DNA from 3 places in the Massilia sp. WG5 genome. Region 3 is predicted to be linked to each of the others. Evidence: predicted binding sites of a transcription regulator. Region 3 holds the regulator's gene; each other region holds the start of a gene.
What was found. The regulator LexA, encoded in region 3, represses DNA repair genes until DNA is damaged. The targets are predictions, from matches to a motif close to ACTGTATNNNNATACAGT.
Positions count from the first base shown of each region.

Region 1: a site for LexA is predicted at 1,227-1,244, ahead of imuA (translesion DNA synthesis-associated protein ImuA). Genes of this name have one in related genera too.
Region 2: a site for LexA is predicted at 2,102-2,119, ahead of AM586_RS13175 (putative DNA modification/repair radical SAM protein). Genes of this name have one in related genera too.

Region 1 is NZ_CP012640.2:2,032,238-2,035,509, forward strand. Features, by position in the region: gene AM586_RS09050 (DNA polymerase Y family protein) at 1-552, opposite strand, end outside; gene imuA (translesion DNA synthesis-associated protein ImuA) at 482-1,210, opposite strand; gene AM586_RS09060 (PLP-dependent aminotransferase family protein) at 1,368-2,861, opposite strand; gene AM586_RS09065 (DUF1579 family protein) at 2,991-3,272, shown strand, end outside.
Region 2 is NZ_CP012640.2:2,960,423-2,963,694, reverse strand. Features, by position in the region: gene AM586_RS13185 (tetratricopeptide repeat protein) at 1-1,216, shown strand, start outside; gene AM586_RS13180 (alpha/beta fold hydrolase) at 1,223-2,023, opposite strand; gene AM586_RS13175 (putative DNA modification/repair radical SAM protein) at 2,132-3,272, shown strand, end outside.
Region 3 is NZ_CP012640.2:1,887,245-1,890,516, forward strand. Features, by position in the region: gene rplI (50S ribosomal protein L9) at 1-237, opposite strand, end outside; gene rpsR (30S ribosomal protein S18) at 271-561, opposite strand; gene priB (primosomal replication protein N) at 599-892, opposite strand; gene rpsF (30S ribosomal protein S6) at 926-1,309, opposite strand; gene lexA (transcriptional repressor LexA) at 1,582-2,226, shown strand; gene AM586_RS08430 (tetratricopeptide repeat protein) at 2,264-3,019, opposite strand; gene AM586_RS08435 (tetratricopeptide repeat protein) at 3,104-3,272, opposite strand, start outside.

The DNA of each region.
Region 1 (3,272 bases), 140 kb from region 3:
CCAGGCCGCGAAGGAGCGCGCGGGCGGCGCCAGCAGCAGGTCGAGCAGGTCGAGGCGGCGCACCAGCGACGGCATCTTGACCGTGCGTTGGCCACGCGCACGTCCACCCGCGCGCGCCAGCAGCCAGGCGCCGCGCGCGGTCGGGGCGCAGCCGAGCGAAACGGTGAAGCCCAGCGCGCGCACGTTCGCGCGCACGCGCCGGCACAGCGCGAGGACGCCGCCGAACAGGCGCAGGCTGGCGCCGACGTCCATCAGGAGCGTCCCCTCCTCGGCCTCGGCCACCTGCGGCGTGTACTGCAGCATCGCCATCGCCACCGCAAACAAGGCTTCGGCTTCGCGCTGCGGCGAGCGCTCGTGGACCTGGGCCTCGGGCATCAGCATCAGCACGCCGCCGCGGCGCATGCCGGGCTGCACGCCGGCGGCGCGCGCCATGCCGGACATCGCCAGCACGCGCTCCTGCTCGAGCACGACGCTGCCGGCGTCAGTGCACCAGCTGGGACTGAATACTTCCAGCGGGAGCCGGGGCAGTGACAGGCCGATCCACAGGCGCATGGCGGTGAACGTGCGTTTGCAGGAGGTTGGAGGAAAGCGGCAGGAACAGCGGCGCATCGCGCTGCGGCCCACGGCGCTTGACGAAGTCGATCTCCAGGCCGCCGGCCTGGGGCCGCAGCGCCAGGCGCAGCGGCGCCGGTGAGGCATCCTGGCCCGCCGCCAGCGGACGCATCATGAAGAACAGGGTCTCGCCGGCCTGCGCCGCCAGGTGCAGGCGGCGCAGGCTGTCGCTGCGTATCTGGTTCTGCCAGACCAGCAGCGCGCCGCAACTGCCGCTGCGCAGCACCTGTTCGGCCGCCCACAGCGCATCGGCCGTGCGGCCGGCGCGCAGCCAGATCAGCTGCGAAGGCGGCACCCCCAGCGCGGCCAGGGCCAGCGCCTGCGGCGGATGGGGCGGCTGCAGCAGCACGATGCGGCGCGCCGCTACCGACGCCAGGGCGGGCCGCAGCAGGCGCATCTCGCCGATGCCGGGCTGCTGCAGCAGCAAATCGACCAGGGCCCCGGCCGGCCAGCCGCCGCCGGGCAGTTGCGCGGACAGGGCCGCGTGACCGGTGTCCACGCAGCGGGTGTGGGAACGCGCCAGCTGCGAGGCGCGCCAGAGCGACGGATGCAAGGATTCCGGCGCTGCCGAGTTGAAATCTGAGCAGTTGTTGTTCATGGTGACGCAAAGAAATACTGTATGTTTATACAGTACTAGCCTCTTCAGGTTTTGGCAAGGTTTATCTTTTGTAACGTGCTTGTGAAGCATGGAAGAAGCTGTCACCGGGTGAATGAAGTCGTCACTAAGTCGGCAGCGGACACCCAACGGGCGGACATCAGGTGATCAGGCGGTCCAGTGCGTTCAGCGCTGATGCGAGCTGGTCCTGGTCGGCAATGCCGCAGCCGATGACCAGCCCTTGCCTGCGCGTCTCGCCCATGTAGTAGCGATCCAGCGTGTGCATGCGAAAGCCGGCATCGCGCATGCGCGCGGCCACGTCGTTCGCATCGTGGTCGCCTAGCAGTGCGGTGATGTGCATGCCGTAGGTGGACGGGATCGCGGTCAGCCTGCCGCCGAAATCGCGCCGCAGCGCATCGAGCACAAGCTTGCGGCGCTGGCGATAGATCTGCCGCATCTTGCGCACATGCCGCGTCAGGTGACCGTCGGCGACGAACGCGCCTACGCCCAGCTGCAGGAAGCTTGGGCAGTGCCAGTCTAGACAGTTCTTCACCGTCACCAGCGCCGGCATCGCCCACGCGGGCGCGATGACGAAGCCCAGGCGCAGGCTTGGCAGCATGCACTTTGAAAACGTCCCGACGTAGAACACGTGATCGGCCGCCTCGTTGGTGCGCAGCGCCGACAGCGGCGCGCCATCGAAGCGGAATTCGCCGTCGTAGTCGTCTTCCACGATGACCGCACCCGCGCCGCGCGCATGCGCCAGCAGCGCCTGGCGCCGTTGCGGCGACATCGCGACGCCAAGCGGGAACTGGTGCGACGGCGTGACGCAGATGACGGCCGCATTGCGCGGTATCGCGTCGACGATGATGCCTTCGTGGTCCACCGGCACCGGTACGACGTGCGCGCCCGCCGCCGCGAATACCGCCCGCATCGGAGGATAGCCCGGATCCTCCACCGCCACCACGGTCTCGCCTGCCACGACCAGCATACGCGCCAGCAGATCGAACGCCTGCTGGGCGCCTGCCGTGACGAGCAGGTCATCGGCATGGCAGCCAATCGCGCGCGCGACGGCGACGTGCCGCGTCACCGCCTGGCGTAATGCGTAGTTGCCCTGGTTGCCCTGCGGGCTGCGAAACGATGGTGGCCTGGTTTCCAGCATGCGCAGCTGGCGCGCCAGCAGCTGACGAAACAGGGCCGACGGGAAAAGGCGCGAATCGACCAATGCCGGACGCAGCTCCACGCCCTGTTCCAGCTGCTGCGCCTGCCCGTCCGACCAGAACCGCATCGGCCCTGTGACCTCATCGCTCAACCATACAGGATTGATTCGCAGCGCGGCCAGCTGGTGCTTGGTGTCATTCGATCCAGCGCGCCCCCCGGTCCTGGGCGCGGGCGCCACGAAAGTGCCGGCGCCCTGGCGCGCAACGAGCAGGCCCTCGTTGAGCAGGCGGTGATACAGCTCCGCCGCGGTGTTCCGCGCAACCCCCAGCACGGCGGGCGCCGAACGGGTCGGCGGCATCCTGGTTCCGGCGGCCAGCCGGCCGTCGCGGATCGCCTCGGCCAGCTGGGCATACAGCAGGTTGACGGCCTGGCGCGAGCCTTTTTCCGGCAAGCGCAAGGCAAGCTCGAACAGGGTGTTGCCGGCGGACTCTCGCATCGAAATGGCCCAGTAGAGTTTTTCGAAATTGGACCTTCCTAGCCGGTCCACTCCAGCCGATGATACTGCAACGGCGGGCGACCTGAACGATTCAGGGGGGGGTGCCGCCGCAACTCCGAGGAGAACACGATGGGCTTGACGATTCACCTTCGCGCGGCCGTCGCCGCGTGCCTGCTGGCCGCCACGGTGGGCCACGCCACGGCAGATACACCGCCGACACCGGCCGCGCGCGACGGGCAGCATGATTTCGACTTCAACCTGGGCACCTGGCGCACGCACATCCGGCGGCTCATCCATCCGCAGAGCGGCGATGCCACCAGCGCGCAAGTCGAAGGCACCGTGACGGTCCGCCCGGTGTGGGGCGGCCGCGCGCAGCTGGAGGAAATCGAGACCAACGGAGCGAGCGGCCGC
Region 2 (3,272 bases), 1.1 Mb from region 3:
CATAGAGGCCGACGTGCAGCAGGCCCAGCACTGGTTCAGCAAGGCCGCCGAGCAGGGCGACCCGGGCGCCCAGCACAATCTCGGCATGATGTACGAGGGCGGCAAGGGCGTGGCCCAGGACATCGAGCGCGCCATCGAATGGTATCGCCGCGCCGCCGAACAGAATTACGCGCGCTCCCAGTTCGCCCTGGCGTTGCGCTATGACAGCGGACAGATGACGGGAGAACTGCGGGAACGCGACGTGCAGCAGGCCATCCACTGGTTCCGCAAGGCGGCCGAGCAGGGCTATGCCCCGGCCCAGTTCAACCTCGGCCTGCGCTATGACAAGGGCCAGGACCTGCCGCAGGACAGCGAGAAGGCGATCCTCTGGTACGGCCGCGCCGGCGAGCAGGGCCACGCCAGCTCGCAGTTCAACCTGGCGCTGATCCACGACAGCGGCCACGGTGTCGAGCGCGACCCGGCGCTGGCGCTGCACTGGTTCCGCAAGGCGGCCGAGCAGGGCCATGCCGGCGCCCAGGACAATCTCGGCCTGCGCTACGAGCACGGCCAGGGCGTCGACCAGGATTTTGCGACCGCGGCGCACTGGTACCGCAAGGCCGCCGAGCAGGGTTCGGCCGGCGCCCAGTACCATCTCGGCCAGCTGGTCGACGCCGGCCATGGGCTGCCGCAAAACAGCGAAGAGGCGATCGGCTGGTACCGCAAGGCCGCCGAGCAAGGCCACCTGCGCGCCCAGTTCGACCTCGCCATGCGCCTGGAGGACGAGGCGATGCACTGGTACCGCAAGGCCGCCGACCAGGACTACGCGCCGGCCCAGTACATGCTGGGCCAGCTGCTCGACCGCGACGATTCCGGCGCCGCCGATCCGCGCCAGGCCTACGAGTGGTACCGCAAGGCCGCCGACCAGGGCCACGCCCTGGCCCAGTTCGCGCTCGGCCTGCGCTACGACAGCGGCCACGGTGTCGAGCGCGACTACGAAGCCGCGCATTTCTGGTACCTGTGCGCTGCCCGCCAGGGGCATGCGCGCGCCCAGTTCAATCTCGGGGTCATGTACGCCAGCGGCCAGGGTGTGCACCAGGACCTGGTCGAGGCCTATGCCTGGCTGCACCGCGCCGGCGCCGCCGGCGTCATCCCGGCCACCAGCTACATCCAGCGCATCGCGGCGCGGATGGACCCGACCCTGCTGGCGCAGGCCAACGGCTACATCGGTATCGCCTGATCCGCTTCAGCGCAGGGTATGCGCAAGGAAGGCGTCGATCGCGTGCGAACTGGCGCCCGGGGCGCTGAGATGCGGGCAGTGGCCTTCTTCGTCGATCACGTGCAGGCTGCTGTGCGGCAGGTGGCGCAGCATGTAGTCGCCGACCTCGCGCGGCACGACCAGGTCGTCGCTGCATTGCAGGATCAGGGACGGCACCCGTGAGTGCGCCAGGTCGGCGCGGTGGTCGGACAGGAAGGTCACGCGCGCGAAATGGCGGGCGATGCCCTGGTCGTTGCGCATGAAGGTATCGACCAGTTCTTCCGTCAGCGCGGCCCGCCCGGCGCCCATCAGCACCGGCGCCATGCGCCGCGACCAGCCCTGGAAATCCTCGTCCATCGAGGCCAGCAGCCCCTCCATGTCGTCGCGGTTGAAGCCGCCGACATAGTCGCCGTCGTTGATATAGCAGGGCGACGGTCCCACCATCACCTGGGCTGCAAAACGCTCGGGCGCCTTGATCGCGGCCAGCAGGCCGATCGTGGCGCCGACCGAATGGCCGACGAAGACCACCGGCCCGGCCGAGCAGGCTGCCAGGATCTCCAGCAGGTCGTCGGCATGGCCGTGCAGGCTGCCATGCCTGCTACGGTCGTAGGCCGAGCGGTCGGAATCGCCGCAGCCGGAGAGGTCGAACAGGACGGTGCGGAAGCGGTCCTGGTAGGCCGGCGCCAGGAAGCGCCACATGCTCTGGTCGCAGCCGAAGCCATGGGCAAACACCATCGTCGCGTGGCCTGCGCCGGCGATCCGGACCTTATTACGAAATTGTAAGGACATATAATTGCAAAATATCACAATTGCGGGATGTTGCAAACGTGTGTCCGCGCACCGCCGGGGCGGCCCGAACTGCGGTATACTGTGCATCCATACAGTATTTACTGCACAATGGAACTCAAAGACAAGCTCGAGATCCTGGCCGACGCCGCCAAATACGACGCCTCCTGCGCCAGCAGCGGGGCGCCCAAGCGCGACTCGGTCGACAAGGATGGCCTGGGCGCCACCAATGGCATGGGCATCTGCCACAGCTATACGCCGGACGGGCGCTGCGTGTCGCTGCTGAAGATCCTGCTGACCAACTTCTGCGTCTACGACTGCCAGTACTGCGTAAACCGCCGCACCTCGAACGTGCCGCGCGCCCGCTTCTCGGTCGACGAAGTGGTCAAGCTGACCCAGGATTTTTATCTCCGCAACTACATCGACGGACTGTTCCTCAGCTCGGGCATCATCCAGTCCAGCGACTACACGATGGAGCAACTGGTCGAGGTCGCGCGGCGCCTGCGCGAAGAGCACCAGTTCCGCGGCTACATCCATCTGAAGACCATCCCGGACGCCGATCCGCGCCTGATCGAGCTGGCCGGCAAGTACGCCGACCGGCTGTCGGTGAACATCGAACTGCCGACCCAGGACAGCGTGAGCCGCCTGGCGCCCGAAAAGAACGTCCACACGATCAAGCTGGCGATGGGTTCCATCCGCACGAAGCTGGACGAGAAGGACGAGCATCCGAAGGCGCCGGTGTTCGCGCCGGCCGGGCAGAGCACCCAGATGATCGTCGGCGCCGACGCCAGCGACGACCAGACCATCCTCAATACGGCGCAGACCCTGTACGGCAGCTATAAACTCAAGCGGGTGTACTACTCGGCCTTCAGCCCGATTCCGCAGAGTCCGTCCAGCGTGCCTTCGGCGCCGCCGCCGCTGCTGCGCGAGCACCGCCTGTACCAGGCCGATTTCCTGTTGCGCGGCTATGGCTTCACGGCCGGCGAACTGATGCCGAATGCAGGCAACCTGGCGCTCGACATCGACCCCAAGCTGGCCTGGGCGCTCGGTAACCGCGATCACTTCCCGCTCGACCTGAACCGCGCCGACGAGGGCATGATCGCGCGCGTGCCCGGCATCGGCCTGCGTTCGGCCAAGCGCCTGATCGACCTGCGCCGGCTGCGCCGCATCCGCTGGGAAGATCTGTCGCGCCTGCGCTGCAGCCTGAAAAAGCTGGCCCCCTTCGTGGTCACCGCCGACTATAAACCGGCGC
Region 3 (3,272 bases):
GATGGTGATGGTCATGCCGTTCAGCTTGTCGCCCTGGCCTTGTGCGGCTGCCAGTTTCTCGGCGGCTGCCTTTTCCAGTTCGGCGCGCTTGACTTCGAATTCGGCCACAGCGGCTTGGGTAGCGCGGCGGGCCATTTTTTGCGGGATCAGGAAGTTACGTGCGTAACCGTCCTTGACCTTGACCACGTCGCCCAGGTTACCGACGTTGACGACTTTTTCCAGCAGGATGACTTGCATATTATTCTCCAGTATACGTGTCGTGACCGACGATTAAGCGTTGTGCAGGTCGGTGTACGGCAGCAGGGCCAGGTAGCGGGCGCGCTTGATGGCGGTATCCACTTGGCGCTGGTAGTGCGCCTTGGTGCCGGTCAGGCGAGCCGGCATGATCTTGCCGTTTTCCTGGACGAAATCCTTCAGGGTGTCGACGTCTTTGTAGTCAACCTGTTCCACGCCTGCAGCGGTGAAGCGGCAGAATTTCTTGCGCTTGAACAGCGGGTTCTGCTGTTTGCGCTTCAGTTTTTCCTTGGCCTTGTTTTTGTCGAACTTTTTACCGAATGCCATTTGAGGCTCCTGTATCTAAATGTGTGCCCGCGAATTCTTACGCGGCGGCACTGAAATCAATGATGTGAAACACCAGGGCTTTGCTGTTGCGGTTCTTCCTGGCCAAGAATCCCTTGAACCGGTGTACCGCACCCAGTTCCGCATCGGCAAACCGGGCCGAGATGTCGCCCGCGGCAAGCGCGGAAATCTCGAACTCGACCTGCCTGGCGATCCCCGCCTCCGTCTGCTGCGACCCGTGTTGCAGGGTGCCGCTGACGATGGGAATGCCGGCCGGGGTGTAGCGCAGGGTATCGCGTTCCGCGATGCTTGCGACCAGCAACAGCTCGTTCACTGCCCGTGCGCGCTTCTTTCTTAAGATTAAGAATTAAGCGGCTGCGGCCGGGGCAGCTGCCTGCTCGGCGCGGTGGCTCTTGGCTGCGTCTTCGCGCTGGACCGACTTCATCATCGGCGACGGTGCGGTTTCGGCCTTCTTCATCTTGACGGTCAGATGACGCAGCACGGCATCATTGAATTTGAATGCGGTTTCCAGCTCGACCAGGGTCTCGTTGTCGCACTCGATGTTCATGCAGATGTAGTGTGCCTTCGGCAGCTTCTGGATCTGGTAAGCCATTTGACGGCGGCCCCAGTCTTCGACGCGGTGGATGTTACCGCCGCGCGAGGTGACCGTGGTCTTGTAGCGCTCGATCATCGCCGGGACCTGCTCGCTCTGGTCCGGGTGGACGATAAATACGATTTCATAATGACGCATGCAACACTCCTTAAGGACGTTTAAACAAATGCCCACCTCGGCGTCAAGACGAGTGTGGGAAGGGAAAGCCCGACATTATAACCGCAAAAACGTCAAGAGCTCAATCGCCTTGTGCGGTCCGGCAGGAATCGGCTGTGCCCGCCAGGCAAAAAAAACCGGCAAAAACCACGGATTCCCCTTGCGCCCGGCGCAATACTGTACAAAAATACAGGGTATCGGGCCCTGCTCGCACACGCTCACCTAAGCTTCCAAGCTCTCAAGCTCACTACACCATGCTCAAGCTCACCGCACGGCAAGAACAGATCCTCAACCTGATCAAGGAAGCCATCGACAACACCGGCTTTCCGCCGACCCGCGCCGAAATCGCGCAGGAGCTTGGTTTCCGCTCGGCCAACGCCGCCGAGGAACACCTGCAAGCCCTGGCGCGCAAAGGCGCGATCGAAATCTCCCCGGGCACTTCGCGCGGCATCCGCCTGGTCGGCGCCGCCGCCAGCGAGCCCGCAGCGGTGCCGGCCGTCCCGGCCGCCCTGCTGATGTCCCTGCCCCTGGTCGGCCGCGTCGCCGCGGGTTCGCCCATCCTGGCCCAGGAACACGTCGAAGCGACCTACTCGGTCGACCCGGCCATGTTCTCGAGCAAGCCCGACTTCCTGCTGAAGGTGAAGGGCTGGTCGATGCGCGACGCCGGCATCTGCGATGGCGACTTCCTGGCAGTCAAGAAAGTGGATTCGGCCAAGAACGGCCAGATCGTGGTCGCCCGCATCGGCGACGAAGTCACCGTCAAGCGCTACCGCAAGAACGGCGGCACCATCGAACTGCTGCCGGAAAACCCGGAATTCTCCGTCATCACGGTCGACCCGCAGAACGACGAGTTCGCACTCGAAGGCCTGGCCGTCGGCCTGCTGCGCTCCTGGCACTAGAAAGTCGAGGCCGGCAAGGCCTCGGCTTCTCGGTTGCTCAGTTGTTCACGCGGTTCTTGCGCCGGTCCTCGAGTTCACGCTCGCGTTCCAGGGTCGGCGTGCTCTTCACGATGTCGTTGTGTTCCTTCACCCAGGCATCGGTGGCATCCCGCCACGCGGCAAAGTCCGCCAGCACGAGCTTGGCCTTGACCTGGGCGCTTTCGGTCAGGTTCGCATACACGTCGGCCAAGCGCTTTTCCGCCCGCGCCATTTCCGCTTTATTGATCAGCTTCGCCACATCGGCAGGGATGCGCTTGGTCAGCGGCGACGCCTCGTTCAGGGCGCGCGCCTGGGCATTGTAGCAATCCTGCCACTTCGTCATATTGGCTGACACCCGTTCGATCTCGTCGTTCTGTTTCGAGACAGCGGGAAAGTGCGGCGTTGGGCAACGGTACTGGCCGCCCTGCAGGTCGGAGCCATCGTAACGGTCGACCCAGTAGTCGATGTCGGCGCGGCGTTCGGTGCGCTGGCGCATCACGTCCAGCGACGCGATGGCGACCGGATTCCCCTTCGCGGCCGCCTTGCGGAACCAGGCCTCGGCCTTGGCCTCGTCGACGGCGCCGGCTTCTCCATACCAGTACATCTCGCCCAGGTGCTGCTGGGCCTCGACGTTACCGGCGTTCGCCAGTTTGGTATAGCGCTGCAGGGCAGCCGGAAAGTCCTTGTTGGCAAATGCCGCGTTGGCGGCTGCGAGCTCGTCGGCGTAGCAGCTTCCCGCCAACAGCATGCTCAGGCAAAAAACGACAGTCTTCACGTGCGATCGGTCCAGACAGTTGAGTAATGGCACATCATATCGCCTGAACCGGCATGTGCCAATTACTCAAATGTAAGGGCAAGCTCAGTGATTTGCCGGGTTGGCGCCCCGCGGCGCATTGGCCAGCGACTGGTTCGACTCGTAGGTCTGGCGCAGGCCGGTCGCAATTTCCAGCTTGTTGCGCGCCGTTGCCTCTTCCGTCTTCTTGTTCGCATCCGCCACATACGCGTTGGTGGCGTTGGTCCAGGCGTCG